3 regions of the Streptomyces sp. NPDC002935 genome follow, and region 2 is predicted to be linked to each of the others. Evidence: riboswitches for the same ligand, from Rfam matches in the RefSeq annotation. Region 2 holds a riboswitch; each other region holds the start of a gene.

The links. Region 2 has a riboswitch for cyclic di-AMP ahead of ABZX90_RS11875 (LysM peptidoglycan-binding domain-containing M23 family metallopeptidase). Riboswitches for the same ligand answer to the same signal wherever they lie in the genome.
Region 1: it holds a riboswitch for cyclic di-AMP, as region 2 does, so the genes downstream of both, ABZX90_RS38800 (M23 family metallopeptidase) here and ABZX90_RS11875 (LysM peptidoglycan-binding domain-containing M23 family metallopeptidase) in region 2, are expected to answer to the same signal.
Region 3: it holds a riboswitch for cyclic di-AMP, as region 2 does, so the genes downstream of both, ABZX90_RS27130 (LysM peptidoglycan-binding domain-containing protein) here and ABZX90_RS11875 (LysM peptidoglycan-binding domain-containing M23 family metallopeptidase) in region 2, are expected to answer to the same signal.

The regions. Positions count from the first base shown of each region.
Region 1 covers NZ_JBEXNW010000045.1:40,776-46,817, reverse strand. Annotated here, with positions in the region: gene ABZX90_RS38810 (PrsW family intramembrane metalloprotease) at 1-354, shown strand, start outside; gene ABZX90_RS38805 (aldo/keto reductase) at 419-1,363, opposite strand; gene ABZX90_RS38800 (M23 family metallopeptidase) at 1,592-2,632, opposite strand; cyclic di-AMP (ydaO/yuaA leader) riboswitch at 2,644-2,802, opposite strand; gene ABZX90_RS38795 (PP2C family protein-serine/threonine phosphatase) at 3,107-4,297, opposite strand; tRNA gene ABZX90_RS38790 (tRNA-Met) at 4,420-4,493, opposite strand; gene ABZX90_RS38785 (dihydrofolate reductase family protein) at 4,577-5,716, opposite strand; gene ABZX90_RS38780 (MarR family transcriptional regulator) at 5,783-6,042, shown strand, end outside.
Region 2 covers NZ_JBEXNW010000007.1:153,855-159,896, reverse strand. Annotated here, with positions in the region: gene ABZX90_RS11885 (hypothetical protein) at 1-161, opposite strand, end outside; gene ABZX90_RS11880 (SGNH/GDSL hydrolase family protein) at 367-1,152, opposite strand; gene ABZX90_RS11875 (LysM peptidoglycan-binding domain-containing M23 family metallopeptidase) at 1,480-2,367, opposite strand; cyclic di-AMP (ydaO/yuaA leader) riboswitch at 2,372-2,529, opposite strand; gene ABZX90_RS11870 (tyrosine-protein phosphatase) at 3,202-3,999, shown strand; gene ABZX90_RS11865 (DUF6126 family protein) at 4,068-4,217, opposite strand; gene ABZX90_RS11860 (XRE family transcriptional regulator) at 4,214-4,852, opposite strand; gene ABZX90_RS11855 (aspartate aminotransferase family protein) at 4,952-6,042, opposite strand, start outside.
Region 3 covers NZ_JBEXNW010000022.1:18,725-24,766, reverse strand. Annotated here, with positions in the region: gene ABZX90_RS27145 (ATP-grasp domain-containing protein) at 1-73, shown strand, start outside; gene ABZX90_RS27140 (FAD-dependent oxidoreductase) at 101-1,324, shown strand; gene ABZX90_RS27135 (HAD family hydrolase) at 1,714-2,523, shown strand; gene ABZX90_RS27130 (LysM peptidoglycan-binding domain-containing protein) at 2,647-3,402, opposite strand; cyclic di-AMP (ydaO/yuaA leader) riboswitch at 3,406-3,564, opposite strand; gene ABZX90_RS27125 (CocE/NonD family hydrolase) at 4,266-6,042, opposite strand, start outside.

The DNA.
Region 1 (6,042 bases), on a different contig from region 2:
TCGATGCGGGCGCGGCGGCTCGCCCGCGAGTACGCCGACCACCACTTCGGGAAGGCCGCGGCGCGCTCGGTGGCGGAGTACGAGGCGTACGCGACCTCGCTTGCGTTCCTGCGTCACCGGGGACGCCTGGGTCGCGCGGGCGCCGATTTCGTCGTACGGGAGCGCGAGTTGCTCGACGAGCTGTGGCGCCGCCGGGAGATCGCCCGCCCGGCCCTCGCCTACGCGGCCCGCACGACGACGCCGATGCCCGCACCGCCGCCCTGGCCGGCCCACGGGTACGGGTACGCCGCCCCTCCCGCCCAGCCGTACGCCGCGCCGACGCCGTATCCCGCGTACAACCCGTACCGCTCGTAGCCGCGGAACGGCCACGGCACCACCGGTCGGCGCCGGCGGTGCCGTGGCAACGGCAGTCCCGTGGTCAGGCCGATGCCCGGGACAGCCGCGTCAGGTCCTCGTCCGTCAGGACCAGGTCGGCGACCCCCAGCAGCGCCGGGAGCTGCTCCACCGTCCGGGCGGAGGCGATCGGCGCGGCGACCGTCGGCTGGGCGGCCAGCCAGGCGAGGGCGACCGTCGGGACCGCGACACCGTGGGCTTCGGCGACCTCGTCGAGGGCGGCCAGGACTCGCGGCCCGCGTTCCGACGCGAGGTGCTTGGCCGCACCCGCCGCCCGGGGCGAGTCGACCGTCGTGCCCGGGCGGTACTTGCCGGTGAGGAAGCCGGAGGCGAGCGCGAAGTAGGGGACGGCGGCCAGTCCGGCCCGGGAGGCGACGTCCCTCAGGCCGCCTTCGTAGGTGCCGCGCGAGACCAGGTTGTACTGCGGCTGGAGCGCGACGTACCGCGCGAGGCCCTCGCGGTCGGAGAACTCCAGGGACTCCTGGAGCCGCTCGGGCGAGATGTTGGAGGCGGCGATGTGCCGCACCTTGCCGGCCCTCACCAGCTCGTCGAGGGCGCCGATGATCTCGTCGACCGGCACCTCCGGCTTGTCGAAGTGCGTGTAATAGAGGTCGATGTGGTCGGTGCCCAGGCGGCGCAGCGACGCGTCGGCCGCGGCCTTGATGTTGGCACCGGAGAGCCCCGGGTACTCGGGGTGCTGGCTGACCTTGGTGGCGACGACGATGTCCGCGCGGTTGCCGCGGGTCTTCAGCCACTTGCCGATGATGGTCTCGGACTCGCCGCCCTCGTTGCCCTCGACCCACGCCGAGTAGGAGTCGGCCGTGTCGAGGAAGTTGCCGCCGGCGGCCGCGTAGGCGTCGAGCACGGCGAAGGACTGGGCCTCGTCCGCCGTCCAGCCGAAGACGTTGCCGCCGAGGGAGAGCGGGAAGACCTCGAGGTCGGACGAGCCGAGCTTGCGAAGAGAAGTCATGAACAACATCAACGCCCGTACCGGATGGGTGTATTCCACACTCACCCCGGAGGGTCGGTACCGAGGGTCCGATACGCGCACTCGTCCGCACGCGCATGACCGGCAGCCCTGACGTCGGGGGGGTGTCGTCAGGACCGCCGGAGACCAGGGGAGACGTGCGTCGGGAACGTGCGTCCGGCCAGGAGTCGTGCGGGATCAGAGGTCGTACGGGTCAGGAGCCCGAGCGGGTCAGGGGTTGAGGCCCTTGCTCTGGAGCCATGCCATCGGGTCGATGCCGGTGGCGGCGCCGCCGGGGTGCACTTCGAGGTGCAGGTGCGGCCCGGTGACATTGCCGGTCGCGCCCACCCGTCCGATGACATCACCGGTTGCGACCTTCTGGCCCACGGTGACGCTGATCGACGACTGGTGGCAGAACCACAGCTCCGTACCGTCGTCGAGGGTGAGGATCGTGCGGTAGCCGTACGAGCCGGCCCAGCCGGCCTCCGTGATGGTGCCGCTGTGGATCGCCTTGATGAGCGTGCCGGTGGGCGCCGCGAAGTCGAGTCCGGTGTGGTAGCCGGAGGACCACATGGAGCCGGCCTCGCCGAAGGTCGAGGTCAGGGTGTACGAGGAGGTCGGCAGCGAGTAGCTCTTGGCGAGTTCGGCGAGGCGCTCGGCCTCGGCCTTCGCCTTGGCCTCGTCCTCCGCCTTCTGCTTCGCGGCGGCGGCCTTGGCCTCCGCGTCGTCCTGCTGCTTGGCGGCGAGCGCGACGGCCTTCTTCGCGGCGGCGGCCTGGGCGGCCTGCTGGGCGGCGGTGTCGACCTGGTTCTGCTGCGACTCGGCCTGCTGCATGATGCGGGCGCGCAGCGCCTCACCGGCGTCCGTGGTGCCCTGGGCCGTGTCGGCGCTGGTCAGACCGGCGCTAGTGAGCGGAGTCGCGGAACCCTGGGGGGTGCTGGATCCGCCGTCGGAGATCAGGGCCTTGGCGGACTCGGTGACCGACGACAGGTCGGGCAGCGAGATCGAGACGGGGGCCTTGCCCGGCGCGGCGGTGGCCATGCCACCCGCGCCGACGGCGGCTATGACGCCGACGCCGAGAACCGTGGAGCTGCGGGCGAGTCCTCCACCGCGCTGCTTGCCTACGCGGTGCCGGCCGCGGACGGGAAGAACGGAATCCTCGGTGGGGTTCCACTCCTCCCAGGGTCCCTCGTCCTTGCCGTAGGCGTAGCCGAAGGTCTGTGTGTCATTCGGCGGGAACGAGGTTGGCTGAGCGGGCCGGTTGGACGCCACGTGGGCGCACTCCTTTCCTTCCTTGCCACCTACCGGGTTAGCTGACGGGTTCGGAGCAGGAAGGTCTCCTACGCGCGTATATCAACCGTGCTTCCACGGTTGAAATAGGCTCGATTCACCCCAAGTTGGTGGTTCCCCGGTTCCCTTGCGGGATTCGGCGCGTGCGCACGGAGCCATCTCTTGTGACGGCTGGGACGACCGCGCTGCGTTATCGAACGTTAATAGACCCAGGCACCGGATTCCAAGATGTTCCGACTGATCATTAACACCTTTTGGCCAGGACTTTGGGGTCATGGAGGATGAAAAACGGGCGAGTTGACCACGTGACATCGACACGGATTCATTTGACGGTGTGTCAGTTGTTATGCGGAGGGACACCGTCCGATCACTCCTCGTGACAACGGTCGAGAAGGCCGTACGCGTTGCGGGCGCCGGCCGCCCGAGCAGCCCGCGGACCCGCTCGCCGAGCCCACCTCAAACGCGCCGGACGGCGAGCAGCGCCATGTCGTCCGTCAGGGCGCCGCCCGTGTGCCGGCGGACCTCGTCGGCGAGGGCGGTCAGCAGCGCGTCGGGGCCGGGAAAGACCCGTCCGGCCAGCCGCGCGGCCGGATCGTAGAACTCCCCGCGGGGGTCGCGGGCCTCGGACAGACCGTCGGTGTACAGAAGCAGCGTCGCCCCGGGCGGAAAGCGGGCCACCGCCGCCCGGTCGGGCCAGGCTCCCAGTTCGCTCATCCCGAGGGGCAGCGCATAGGGCTCGGCGGCGAGCATGACGAGTGTGCCGTCGGGATGCAGGAGCAGGGGCGGCGGATGGCCGCGGTTGACGATGCGCACGAAGTCCTCGTCGTGCGGGATCTCGGCGAGGACGGCGGTGGTGAACTCCTCGAACGCGTCGGGGCTCTCGTGCCGGGTTCCCGGGCGGGTCAGCGCCCGCTCCAGGCGCCCCGCGACCGCCTCCAGGGTTGCCTCCTGCTCGGCCGCCTCCCGGAACGCGCCGATCACCACGGCGACGGCGGCCACGGCGGTCATCCCCTTCCCGCGTACATCGCCGACGACCAGCCGCACGCCGTACGGGGAGTCCTGCACCGCGTACAGGTCCCCGCCGATGAACGCGTCCGCCTGTGCCGCCTCGTACCGCGCCGCGACATCGAGGCCGTCGATTCGCGCGTCGGGCTCGGGCAGCACCGCACGCTGCGCGAACTCGGCGATCTCCCGGACCGAGGCGAGCCGTTCGTTGCCCCGCCGGACGAGGATGTTGATGAGGACCGCGAGGACGGCGGCCGTCGCCACGGTGACCGATTCGGTGACCGCGTCGACGTTCAGGACGATGTCGAGCAGAAAGTGGACCAGGAACACCGCGCCGACGGCGAGAGCGCCGGTGAGAACGGTGCCGCGCAGCGAATAGAGGGGTGCGGCGACCAGGGGCGCCGCCGTGAAGAGGGGGGCCGCGGTGAAGGCCGACGGCGTGAAGTAGTCGTAGAGGATCCCGGCGATGACGAGCAGCACGGGCAGGGTCCGCACGAAGGTGCGCGCGAAGGAGATCCTGCGGGGAGCCGCTCCCGCCGGACCGGGAAGCGGAGCGCCCCCGAGCCCGGGGACACCGGGCGACGGCCTGTCGGCCCGGTCATCGAGTTCTCCGGTTCGCTGCTCACCTCCTGGCTGCCCCACCTGTCCAGAAGACCTGGAGCGGGGGCGGCGGGCGACCCCTGTGGCCCGACCGGGGGATGTCACGAGGACACAACACCGAAGGCCGGAACTCGTGAATCCGAGTTCCGGCCTTCGGCCTTCAGTAGCGGGGACAGGATTTGAACCTGCGACCTCTGGGTTATGAGCCCAGCGAGCTACCGAGCTGCTCCACCCCGCGTCGTTAAGACCAGTGTACGCCATTAGCGGGACCCGAAGCACACCCGTTTAAACGCGCCCCTTCAGCGGAGTCGAACGGGGTGGTCAGCCCGGCAGATGCAGGTTGGGGGCCTTGGCACGCTCGGCGTACTCGGGGAGGACGACGACCTCGGCGCCCGCCGCGGCGAGCAGGCCGTTCCCGTCGGCGTCCGTGACGAACGTGTCGGGCTCGCGCCAGGCGGTGACGACCCGGCGCACACCGGCGTCGAGGATGAGCCGGGCGCACGGCGCGGGCCGGGAGGCACGGCGGGCGCACGGTTCCAGGCTGCTGTAGACGGTGGCGGCGGCCAGTCGCGGATCGGCCGGGTCGATCTTGGCGAGGGCGGCCTCCTCGGCGTGCACGACGGGGTCGTCCCCCTCGCGGGAGTGGCCACGGGCCAGCTCGGTCCCGTCGGCCGCGACCACCACCGCACCCACGCTGAACGCGGTCGTCGAGGGCGGGCACAGCGCCGCCAGCTCGCAGGCGAGCTCCAGCCACCGCCGGTCCGCCGCGGAGGCGAGCCCACCGGTGCCGGGCGCGGTGGGGACGTACCGGATGAGCACGACGTCCCCGACGGGCCGGGTCTCCACCAGCCGCATCCGGCCGGGGGGATACGCCCCGGGTCCGAACAGGCGCGGCGCGTCCGGCTGCCCGACGAAGAGGGGAGCGACGGCGAGCTGCAGTTCGTCGGCCAGTCCCTCGCGCACGAGCTGGGTGTGGACCTTCCCGCCCCCTTCGACCATGAGCCGACCCACACCGCGTACGTCGTGGAGGTGTTCCAGCAGCACACGCCAGTCGAGTTCGGGCCCGGTCGGGACGACGTCGACGCCGGCGAGACCGTGCAGCAGGTCGGCTGCCCGCTGCGCACCCTTGTCCGTCGTATAGACGACCTTCTCGCCGCCCGTGTGCCAGAACTGTGCCTCCGGGTCGAGGTCCCCGGAGCCGCTGACCGTGACCTTCAGCGGGTACTCGGGGCGGCCGGCGGCGACGCGGGCCGCGCGTCGTTCGGCGGAGTTGACCAGAAGCCGTGGATTGTCCGTGCGCAGGGTGCCGGCGCCCACCAGGATCGCGTCGCTGGACGCCCGCACCTCGTCGACCCGGTCGAAGTCGGCCGGGCCCGAGAGCAGCAGCCGCTCGGGGCCGGTGTCGTCCAGGAAGCCGTCGAGGGAGACGGCGGCGGACAGCAGGACGTAGGGACGGGGCATCGGGACGCATCCTCCGGTCACACGCGCTCAGTGGTTCAAGTTTTAAACAATACCTAGACTGGGCCCATGACGACCCGCTGGCTCTCCGCCGCCGAACAGCGCGCCTGGCGCTCGTACCTCTCCGCGACCTCCCTCCTGGAGGACGCCATCGACCGCCGGCTGCAGGCCGAGGCGGGGATGCCCCACCTTTACTACTCCATCCTGGCCAAGTTGTCCGAGGCGCCGGACCGGCGGCTGCGGATGACCGACCTCGCCGAGGCCCAGAAGATCACCCGTAGCCGTCTGACGTACGCGGTGACCCGGCTGGAGAAGGACGGCACCGTACG
Region 2 (6,042 bases):
AGCGTCACGGCGAGGACGGTGGACGCCCGGAGGGAAACGGCGCGTACGGCGGACGTACCCCTGGACCGTGATCGAGCTGCGGACGTACGCGGGGACGTCACGCCCTCGGTCGGCGTGCGGTGTGAACCGGCTGGTGCGGTGGACGAGTAGTGGGCGGGCATACGGAGTCTCCTTCGGGGCCCGCCCGTCGGGACGCCGGGGCGGTTCGCGGCCATCCCAGCACCACCGGCCGTGCCCCGCCCCGCGCCACTCCCGCGCTGTCACCTCACCGGTCGAGCCGGGCCCGCCCCGGACGCCCGCGCCCGGCCGTCCGGGCCGGCCCGGACCCGCACGGCCCGGGGCGCCCACGTCCGGGGGGCTCCCGTCTCAGGCCACCGACTCGATGCGCATCTTGATGTCGTCCGGTGACAGGGTCCCCTTGGCCGCCACATGGTCGCCCGAGGACTCACCGCGCAGCCGCCGTCCGATCCACGGGACCAGATACTCGCGCGCCCACTGGATGTTGTCGCGCCGCATCTCGAGCGTGCCGCGCGGAGGCAGGGGAGGCCAGGGCTGGTCCGGGTCGGCGGGCACATCGAGGCCGAGTACCTGTCCGGCACGGAGCGCCACCCGGGTGTGGCCCTCGGGCGAGAGGTGCAGGCGGTCGCCGTCCCAGGCGCGGCGGTCCTGGACCGTCTTCAGGGACCAGAGGTCGAGGACGGGACAGCCGTAGCGGTCCGCGATGGCCCGCACATGTCCGTTGTACGTGGCGATCTTGCCGCGCAGATGCTTGAGTACGGGGACGCCACGGGTGTCGAAGCCGGTGGTCACCAGGACGGTGCCGACGGCGGAGGTGAGGTCGGCGATCGCGCGCTCGAAGCGCTCCGCGACCTCGTCGGGGTCGGTACCGGGCCGGATGATGTCGTTGCCGCCCGCGCAGAACGAGACCAGGTCCGGGCCGAGTTCCTTGGCCCGCAGGAGCTGGGACTCGACGATCTGGTCGAGCAGTTTGCCGCGCACGGCGAGATTGGTGTAGTTGAAGTCGCCCTCGGGTCGCCGGTCCGCGAGAAGGACCGCGAAGCGGTCGGCCCAGCCGACGAAGGCCCCGTCGGGCCCAGGGTCGCCTACGCCCTCGGTGAAGCTGTCCCCCACCGCCACGTACGACCCGATCACTGATCTGTTGTCACTCTTCGAATCGTCTGCCACATCGACCCATGATTCACCTTTCGATGTGAGCTACGCGACCGTAAGGAAGGGTTGACGGGCGGTGAGATAAGCCACTCGCCAAGTATTGGTCAACTCTGAAATAAAGCTCGGATCACGGATGTTGACGGAGCCGCGACGCATCGGCCGGGGAACACCGCCGAAATCGCTCCGCAGCGGTCGCGCGCCTTGGACGGGAAACACCGAAGGCCGGACCCCGGGGATCGTGGGGTCCGGCCTTCGGGGGCGTTCGCCCTGCCGTCAGGAGCAGGGCAAGCGACGGAGTGGGGCAGGGCGTCAGCCGACGGCGACACCGTGCGAGCGCAGGTACGCGACCGGGTCGACGTCCGAGCCGTAGTCCGGGGTGGTGCGGATCTCGAAGTGCAGGTGCGGTCCGGTGACGTTGCCCGTCGCGCCGGAAAGGCCGATCTGCTGGCCCTCGGTCACGGTCTGCCCCGCCGAGACGGACAGGGAGGACATGTGGGCGTACTGGGAGTACCGGCCGTCGGCGTGCTGGATGACGACCTGGTTGCCGTAGGCGCCGCCCCAGCCCGCGGAGACGACGGTGCCCGCGGCGATGGACTTGATCGTGGTGCCGGTCGGGACCACGAAGTCCACGCCCGTGTGGTAGCCGCTGGACCACATGCTGCCCGCCACCTTGTAGCTGGTTCCGACGGTGGCGCCCTCGACCGGCAGCGTGTAGCCGGAACTGCTGCTGGCGGACGCGGTGTTGGAGGCGGCCGCATTGGAGGCCGTGGCCGCCTTGCCGGCCTTCGCCGCCGGGGTCGTCGTCCGGGTGGACGAGTGGGTGGCGGCGGCCTTCTTGCCGAGCGACAGCTTCAGACCGGGGTGGATCAGCGACGGGTCGCTGCCGATGGCGGAGCGGTTGTCGGAGTAGATCTTCTTCCAGCCGCCGCGGACGTTGTGCTCGTCGGCGATCTTCGAGAGATAGTCGCCGGACCTCACCGCGTACGTCTTCGTGGCGGCGGTCTTCTTCGCGGCGACGGGAGCGGCGGTCGCGGCCTTCTCGACATGCTGCGTGACGGCGGTGGCCGGGGTCGCGGCGTGGGCGCCCGTGGCTCCCATCAGAGGCAGCGCGAGTGCGGCGCCGCCGGTTCCGGCCACGGCGATCGAGCGGGTGAAACGCAGGGACTTGGGACGGCGGTGCTTACCCTTCGCGGGCATGACGAATTCCTCTCCGGCGCCTGCGGGGTGAGCTGTCGGGTGCGGGCTGGAGATGCCCGGCCACGGTGCTGCGTGGCTGTACCCCTAGCCTGTTCCGGAGACCGGACCAGGCACGGAACCTGTGGGTCCCCCGCTCCTGCCGTGTACGGGTGAGTGTGCGGATTCCGGGCGGCGGCAGGATTGGGCGTCCGTCCGGATTGAGGCAGAACGTAAGCGAGATGAGAGCGCGTCGACAACTATGTGCGATTTCTGTGCGCTTGCCTTTCTTGATCCATGCGGAAATCGCCGTCACCCTCCGTGGAATGACGATCTTTCCGGACTCTCAACCCTCCCTGAAATGCGGGCGGGTTGAGAAAGGGGCGCGGCAACGCATCGTCACGAATATGACGCTCCTCACGCGACTCGGCCCAGGGTGCTTCATTCCAGGGCCAGTTGTAACGAAGGCGCCAATTCGGACAGAACAGCCAGATGCGACGCGAGCGGATATCCGTCACATCCGGATCTCCGCATGGATCGGCACATAAATCGGCACACGCGTCGGTACGCACGTCGGCACGTCGCAATGCCGCATCCCGGTGCAATTCACCCCATCGATCCGGCGCGGCCGGAGAGGGCGGCCGAAGAGAGCGGCCGACTCTTCATCAAATTCGAACACGTGTACCCATAAAATGGGAACATCATCAACGGCGTCCCGTCCCGGCGGCGGTGCCTGTGGACAACTCATTGCCTCAGGAACCCATGTCGTATCGTCGAGAGCGCGAGCCGAAGACAACTGCCGACGAATGACGCCGAGTCCAGCCCGGCGGCGCCGACGGCCGAATGGGAGGAGCCCCCGTGACGCAGCAGGTCCCGTCCACCGAGCCGGAGCTCGGCGGAGTGCGCAACTTCCGCGACGTGGGCGGACTGCCCACCGCGGACGGCCGACGAGTGCGCTACGGGCACCTGTTCCGCAGCGGCCACCTCGCGCACGCCACGGAGGAGGACGCCGCGTTCCTCGCCTCCCTGGGGCTCCACACGATCTTCGACTTCCGCAACGCCGCGGATCAGAAGCTGGAGGGCCCGGACATCGAGCTGCCGGGCGTGCGGAACGTGAATCTGCCCCTGTCCGACCCGGCCGACGGCAGCGAGTTCTGGAAGATGGTCCGCGACGGCGACCTGGACCAGCTGCACGCGATCCTCGGCGACGGCAAGGCCGCGAACCGGATGATCCGCTCCTACCGCACGATCATCAAGGAGCGCACGGCCGAGCACTCCCAGGTGCTGCGTGCGCTGGCCGAGGACAGCGTGCCCGCGCTGATGCACTGCGCGGCCGGCAAGGACCGCGCCGGGCTGTCCATCGCCATCACCCTGCTCGCCCTCGGCGTCGAGCGCGAGGCGATCGTGGCCGACTACCTGGAGTCGAACGCCGCGCACCGCCGCTACAAGGTGCATCGCAACAGCTCCTCGGCCTCCGCGTACTCCCCCGAGGTCATGGAGCTGCTCAGCCCCCTGTTCGACGCGCGCGCGGAGTACCTGACGGCCGCCTTCGAGACGATCGAGGAGACCTGGGGCAGCGTCGACGTCTATCTGGGGCAGGGACTGGGGATGACGCCGGAGCTGCGGGAGCGCCTGCGCGAGCGGCTGCTGGACTGAGCCGCCCGCCGGGGCAGGAATTTCTGCTGGTTCTACTGGTTCTACTGGTTCTACTGGTTGTACGGGTCCTACTGGTTCTGCGCGCCCAGCGTGAAGAGCAGGTAGATGAAGGCCGCGAAGAGGTGGCCGACGGCGACGTAGATGATCAGCCGCACCCACAGGGCGCGCGGGAACTTGTCCTCCATGGACCGGCGGCGGGGTTCTGTGGGTTCGGTCATGACGTCTCTCCCGAGGTGGGGTGGCCCGTCGCCGGGCCGAGGCACAGCGCGGCGACGGGGCTCTGCAGCAGGGTGTGTACGAAGAGGAGCTCGGCTCCGTCGCGCTCGGCGGCGGCGATGCGGTGCGGGGTGAGCGAGTCGAAGTGGGCGCTGTCCCCCGGCGCGAGGACGTGCTCGGCGTCCCCGAGGCGCAGCCTGAGCCGCCCCTGGAGGACGTACAGCCACTCCTCGCCCGGATGGACGCGCACGATGTCGCCCTGCGAGCCGTAGGGGACGTGCACGCGCAGTGCCTGCATGCCGCGGCCGGCCGCGCCGGCCTGCCAGTAGGTCCAGCCGCCCGCCGGGGCCGGTTCCATGTCGGCGGCGCGCACGATCGCGTCACGGTCGGCCACCGTCTCGCCGAGCAGTTCGGAGACCGTCGTACTGTAGACGCGGGCCAGCGTGAGCAGCATCGGCAGTGAGGGCTGGCGCTGCCCGGTCTCCAGACGGGAGAGATGGGCGGGCGAGAGTCCCGCGGCGCGGGCGGCGGCCTCCAGGGTGAGGGAGGCGCTGCGGCGCAGCGCGCGGAGCCGGGGCGCCACGGCGTGCAGTTCGGCGGACGGCTCGTCGACCGCCCCTGGATCGGCAGGGCTCATGGCTCTATTGAGCCCGATGATTGCCTCTGGGGCAATTTTCTTGCCCCAGAGGCAAAAGACTCGGCTGTTCCTCCGCCGTCCCGCCGGGGCGGGCGGGCCTCAGCGGTTCGCCACCGCCTGCTTCACCAGTGTCTTCCCGAAGTCCCACATCAGCCCGCCGCCGTTGTGGGCGTCCTCCATCACCGCGGTGAAGGCCTCCACGAAGCGGTCGACATCCCGCTCGTCGATGACCAGCGGCGGGATCAGCTTGATCACCTCCAGGTGGTCGCCGGAGACCTGGGTGAGGATGCGGTGCCGCTGGAGCAGCGGGACGACGACCATCTGCGCGAACAGGCCCTTGCGCGCGGCCTGGAGCATGGTCCAGCGGCTGCGCAGCTTGAGCGATGTGGGCCGGCCGAACTCGATGCCGATCATCAGGCCCCGGCCGCGTACGTCACTGAGCAGCTCGTACCGGTCGACCAGTGCCGCCAGCCGGGACTTCAGCTGTTCGCCGGTGGCCCGCGCGTTGGCGACGATCTGTTCGTTCTCCATGACGGAGAGCACCGCGAGCCCCGCCGCCATGGCCTGTGCGTTGGAACCGAAGCTCGCCGAGTGCACGAGAACCCGGTCCATGGAGGAGTAGACCTTCTTGAAGATCCAGTCCTTGCCGAGGGTCGCACCGACCGGCACATAGCCTCCGGAGAGCGCCTTGGCGACGCACACCAGGTCCGGTTCGACACCCTCCTCGTGCTGGTAGGCGTAGAAGTCCCCGGTCCGGCCGAGGCCGGTCTGCACCTCGTCCGCGATGAGCAGTGCCTTGTGGCGGTGCAGCAACTCCTGGGCGGCGCGCAGATATCCGGGCGGGCTCTCGTGGACGCCCTTGCCCTGGATGGGTTCCACGATCAGCGCGGCGACATCGCCCTTCTTCAACTCCCGTGCCAGGGCGTCGAGATCGCCGAGCGGGACGGCCGTGTCGGGCAGCAGCGGGGCGAAGCCGTCCCGGAAGCCGTCCTCGCCGTTCACAGACAGCGAGCCGGTGGTCAGCCCGTGGAAGGCGTGCGAGCAGTACAGGATCCGCGGCCTGCCGGTGGCGTACCGGGCGAACTTCAGCGCGGTCTCGACCGCTTCCGTACCGCTGTTGCCGAAGAACACCCGGTCCAGATGGGGGCTGTGGGTGAGGAGTCGCTCCGCGAGCAGGCCCGGCAACGGCT
Region 3 (6,042 bases), on a different contig from region 2:
GGGCGCGAAGCATCTCTATCAGCTGTGGCGAACCAACCGCCGCGGCAGCAGCAACAGTTCTACCGCGAAGTAGGCGTAGTACGTCCTGGGGAGGGACTTCGTGAATCATCCGGTAGCAGTCATCGGCGCGGGCCCGTTCGGCCTGTCGACCGCCGCCCATCTGCGGGCGCGTGGTGTCCCGGTGCGCGTCTTCGGCGAGCCCATGGTGAGCTGGCGCGACCACATGCCCGAGGGAATGCTTCTCAAATCGACTCCGGCCGCGTCCAGCATCGACGCCCCGCAGCGCGGACACACGCTCGCCGACTACTGCGCCGCGGCGGGGATACCGCGCCTGGTCACGGACGAGGACATCATCCCGGTCGAGACGTTCATCGCGTACGGGGAGTGGTTCCAGCAGAAGCTCGTGGCCGAGCTGGAGCGCGTGCGGGTCGTGTCGATCGACCGGAAGGGCGGCCGGGAGGGGGCCGGCCGGTCCGGCGGGTTCGAACTCAAGCTGGACTCGGGGGAGTTGTTCACGGCGCGGGCGGTGGTGGTGGCCACCGGACTGTCCGGTCTCGCCCATCTGCCTCCCGAGCTCGCGGGTGCGGCGGCCGACGGGCCCACGCCGACCGGCCCGGTCTCGCACAGCTCGCAGCAGCACGACCTGAGCCGTTTCTCCGGCAAGGAGCTGATAGTCGTCGGCGCGGGCCAGTCCGCTCTGGAGACGGCGGCGCTCGCGGCGGAGGCCGGCGCGCAGGTACGGGTGGTGTCCCGCGGCAAGGGCGCCGTCGACTTCGGTGCGCCGCCGTGGCGGCAGCCCAAGCTGCGTCCCGAGTCGCCGTTCGGGCGCGCCTGGTCCCTGTGGGCGCTGAGTTACTACCCGCAGCCCTACCGTCATCTGCCCGCCCAGGCCCGGCACTACCTGGTCCGCCGGGTGCTCGGCCCCCTCGGCGCCTGGTGGCTCCGTGACCGTTTCGAGGGCAAGGTCGCGGTCCGTGAGGTCCAGCGGATCGTCGGCGCCGCGGCGTCCGACGGGAGCACGGTCCTCACGGTGCGGACCCATGGCGGCCGGGTGGACGAGCTCTCCGCCGATCACGTCATCGCCGCGACCGGCTACCGCGTCGACCTCGCCGCGATGGACTTCCTCGGGCACGAACTCCGCGCGGAGCTCGCGGTGAGCCGCGGTGCACCGAAGCTGGGGGCCGGGTATCGGTCCTCCGTGCCCGGGCTGTACTTCACGGGTCTGCCGGCGGCGGCCTCGTACGGGCCGGTGATGCGGTTCGTGTGCGGCACGGAGTTCGCCTCGCCGCGGCTGACCAAGCATCTGGTGGCCGCGCACGGCTGAGGTGACGTAAGACGGTGACCCGTTCGGGCACCCGGGGCGCGCCGGCCGGCCTGCGGGCCCGTTGCCCCGGGTGTGCGGGTGCGGAGAGCTCAAAGGGCATGCCTCTCCCCGGACTTGGTCGGTGACGACCGGCGATTCACGCCGCGGGGTCTGTCGCCGTTGGGGTGCGCCGTCGCGAAGTCGGCCCGTCGCCAGGCGGTGTTGGGGTGTTGGGGTGTTGTGGTCGGTCATGTGCGGGAAAGTCGGTGTGGGCGGAAGCGGACCCTGTGTGATCCGAAGCGGTCGTAACGCGCTTACCACCGTACGGTGAACGGCGTTGCTGACGGGATACCGGACGTCGTCCGGTTCACGCCGGGCCGATGAGTCGTTCGATCCGTATTCTTCGGATCATGGCCGCTCCGACTGCATATTCACTCATCGCCACTGACCTGGACGGAACGCTGCTGCGCGGCGACGACACACTCTCCGACCGGTCACGGGCCGCGTTGGCGAAGGTGGCCCAGGCGGGTGCCCAGCACCTCGTGGTGACGGGCCGCCCCGCACCGCGCGTGCGACCGCTCCTCGACGAACTCGGCGGCGAGGGGCTGGCGGTGTGCGGGCAGGGGGCGCAGTTGTACGACGCCGGGGCGGACCGCATGCTGTGGTCGGTGACCCTGGACAGGGAACTGGCGGAGACGGCACTCGGCAAGATCGAGGCGGAGGTCGGCCTGCTGTACGCGGCGGTGGACCAGGACGGCGTGGACGGGCTGACGCTCATCGAGCCGGGGTATGTGATGCCGCATCCGACCCTGCCGGCGGTGCGGGTGCCGCGGCGGGACGACCTCTGGACGGAGCCGATCAGCAAGGTGTTGCTCCGTCACCCGTCCTTGTCCGACGACGAGTTGGCGTCGGCGGCGCGGGGAGTGGTCGGTTCGCTGGCGACGGTCACCATGTCCGGGCCCGGCACCGTCGAACTCCAGCCATGCGGGGTGACCAAGGCGACGGGTCTCGCCCTCGCCGCGGCGCACCTCGGACTCACCCCGTGCGCGACGCTCGCCTTCGGGGACATGCCCAATGACATCCCGATGTTCGACTGGGCCGCCCGCGGCGTGGCGATGGCCAACGCCCATCCGGAACTGAAGGCGGTGGCCGACGAGGTCACCCTCTCGAACGAGGACGACGGAATCGCGGTGGTCCTGGAACGCCTCTTCGGCTTCTAGGGCCTGTCCGGTCGATCACGGTGGAGGATGCCAACGGCGCCTGCCCCACGGGCCGCCTCGGCCGGCAACGCACGCGCCGGCGGACCGAGAAGGCGCCGCCGGCGAGTGGTGGTGCGGGTGGGATCAGTAGGCGCCGTTGACGTTGTCGATGGAGCCGTAGGTCTTGGCCGCGTAGTTGCAGGCCGCGGTGATGTTCGCGACCGGGTCGTAGGGGTCCATCGAAGTGCCGGGGACGTGGAAGGCCCGGAACGTGGGGTCGATGACCTGGAGCAGACCCTTGGAGGGGGTGCCCGCGACGGCGTTGGAGTCCCAGTTGTTGATGGCGAGGGGGTTGCCGGAGGACTCGCGCATCACGTTGCGGTAGATGCCGTCATAGCTGCCCGGTATGCCCGACTTGGCCATGATGTCCAGGGATTCCTTGATCCAGCCGTCGAGGTTGTTGGCGTACGTCTTGGCGGAGGCCTGGGTGGCGGTGGCCACCTTGGACGTGGCGGCGGCCGGGGTCGCCTTCGCCGTCGACTTCAGCGTCTTCGTGCCCAGGGTCAGCTTCAGGCCCGGACGGATCAGGGCGGGGTTGTCGCCGATGACCGCGCGGTTCGCCTTGTACAGCTTCTTCCAGCCGCCGCTCCCGGGGTGCTTCTGCGCCACCTTGGAGAGGGTGTCGCCCGCGACCACCTTGTAGGTGACGAGCTGGACGTTCGGGACCACCGCGGTGTGCGCGGCCTTCGTGAGCTGAGGCGCCTGCGCCGGGGTCGCCGCGGAGGCGCCGGTCGCGCTCACGAGCGGGAGGGCGAGGGCGATGCCGCCCGTTCCGGCGGCGATCATGCCCCGGGTGATGACGTTGGTCTTCGTGCGGCGGTGCTTGCCTCGTACGGGCATGACGAATGTCCTCTCCGACGCCTGCGAGGTGAGCTGTCGGGTTCGGGCGGGAGATGCCCGGCCGCGTTATGGGCGCGGCTTCACCCCTAGCCGGTCCGGTGTCCGGATCGGCGGCTTACCTGTGGTTCCCCCGCTCCTGCCGTGCGTGGGTGGGTGGGTTGCCGGGCGGCGGCAGGATTCGGCGATCCGCCCGGGATCGACGAGAACGTATGCGAGAGCACATGTCGGGAACAAGGCCAGATGTGGCCCCGAAGATCCCTTTCGCCTGTTTGGAGCCAGGGTGAAACGTCCGATTGCGCCGGAATTGGATCCTCAACTTGCCTTTGGCAAATGGGTTGGCGGGGAAGCGGTGCGAGGTGGCACCCCAGCTCGCGCGTGACTCAATTCACGAGACCAAGGGTCATTAAGGCGGCATGCCGGGCAACTCGGGCATTGTGCTTCCGTTGTCCAGGGGGTGCCGCCTTCCCGGACGGTGCCGGGCGGACCTCCCGCGGGGCGAGATCCGCGCCGTGGGACCGGTCGGGAGAGCGGCACCCGTCGGGCCGAAGCGCAGGCCGGCCGGCCGTCGGTCGAGTCGGGGCGGGCGCAGTCCGAGCCGGGCCGGACGTAGGCCGAGTCAGGGCGAGCGCAAGGTGAAGTGCGGTCTGTGGCACCGGTGTTCGGCGTACGGCGAGACGTCGGCGTCGGTCCGCGCGGCATGGTGGGGTGTCGGAACCCTGCGGTGCGTCGGGGCCGGGACGCGCGGCCGTCAAGGGCCTACGGAGGGCGAACTCCCGTCCCCGTAAGCCCGTAAGCCAGTAAGCCCGTAGGCCCGTAAGCCGTGTGGCCCCGCAGGCCCGTAAGCCGTGTGGCCCCGCAGGCCCTCAGCCGGCTGTGCGCGGGGTTCTCTTCTCCCAGGTCCGGTGGAAGACGACCTCGTCGCCGTCCTTGCAGACGACCTCATTGGACGTGATGAAGTCCTGCGCGTCGCAGGTGATGGCGGACACGGTCTCTACGCGGGCGTCCCAGGGCAGGTCCGGGCGGTGCAGGCGGATCGACCAGGTCGAGCGGGCGCGGGCGGACAGCGGGTCTGATTCGTCGATCGTGTACGTCTCCCGCGCGTCCTCCGTGCATTCGAGGCCGTCGGGGTAGACGCGCGTGCCGTCGTGGCGCGGGTCCACCTCCAGACGCCAGGTGCCCGCGGCCACGTCGCGCAGGACCAGGCGTTCCGGCCGGGGTTCGTCGAGTGTCGCGGAGACGGTCACGCCGAGGGGTTCGGACTCCTCCGGTTCCCCGAAGGTGATCGAGGGGTCCGACTCCGTTGTCCGTACGGGGAGTTCGAGGGTGCTGCCCATAGGGTCCAGGGTGAAGCCCGCCTCCGAGCCGGGCTGGGGCCAGATCCAGGGCCAGTACGCCGAGGAGACGCTCAGACGGATGCGGTGGCCCGCCGGGAACGCGTAGCCGATGCCGTTCAGGTCGAGGACCACGTTCTCCGTGGTACCCGGTGTCCAGGGAACCGCCTGGTCGCGGCCCCGGCGCGCCGACAGGTTCAGGGCGCCCCGGGTGACGAGCGTGGACGCTCCGTCGGGGGTCACGTCGCACAGGCGGGCGATCACCTGGCCCCTGGGTGCCGCGGACGTCAGCCGCAGATTGACCCGTGGGCGTCCCAGTACCCAGGTCTCCTCCGGTACCTCGAACTCGAAGCAGGCCGACCGGGCGTCCTCCTCCCGCTGGTCCGGCGGCAGGTCGGCGTCGTTGCCGAAGGGGAAGAAGCGGCCCGCGTCGACCCCCGTGTGCTGCGGGGACCGCACCGGCACCGGGGCGCCCTGGAGGGCGTACGCGATCGGCTTCACCGTGGGTGAGGGCCAGGCCGGGTCGCCCACCCAGCGGCCGGGGATCTCTCCGTACACGGTCGCCGGAGGATGCGCGTCCATCACGTACGAGCGCAGGAGGGGGACGGAGAGCGCGTCCGTGTCCTCGTCCCGGAGCCAGTGGTCCCACCAGCGCAGCGTCTCCTGGAGGAAGCCGATCGCCGGTCCGGGCGGCAGGCCGCGGTCCGGGTACTGGTGCGACCAGGGGCCGATGAGACCTCGTACGCGATCCGGCGGGAGGTGCTCCACCAGGCGCAGCACCGTGTCGCGGTACGGGTCGTGCCAGCCGCCGACCGCGAGGACCGCCGCGCGGATCGCTCCGTAGTCCTCGCAGACGCTGCCGTGGCGCCAGTACGCGTCCCGGGTCTGGTGCGCCAGCCAGGTGTGGACCAAGGGGTCGACCGCCTCCAGCCGCCTCACCCACATGTCGCGCCACATCACCTCCCCTACATGCACCGGGTCCGGCGGGCGGGCGGCGAAGGCGAGCATGGCGGCCGCCCGGGCGTGCATGTCGACGGCGAGGACGGAACCTCCCGCGTAGTGCACGTCGTTGTCATAGCGGTCGTCACTGGAGCAGACCGTGACGATCGCCTTGAGCGGCTCGGGAGCGCGGGCCGCGATCTGGAGGGAGTTGAAGCCGCCCCACGAGATCCCGAACATGCCGACCCTGCCGGTGCACCAGGGCTGGGCGGCCAGCCATGTCACCACCTCCACCCCGTCGGCCAGCTCGGTCTCGGAGTACTCGTCCGTCGGCACACCCTCCGAGTTGCCGTGGCCGCGCATGTCCACT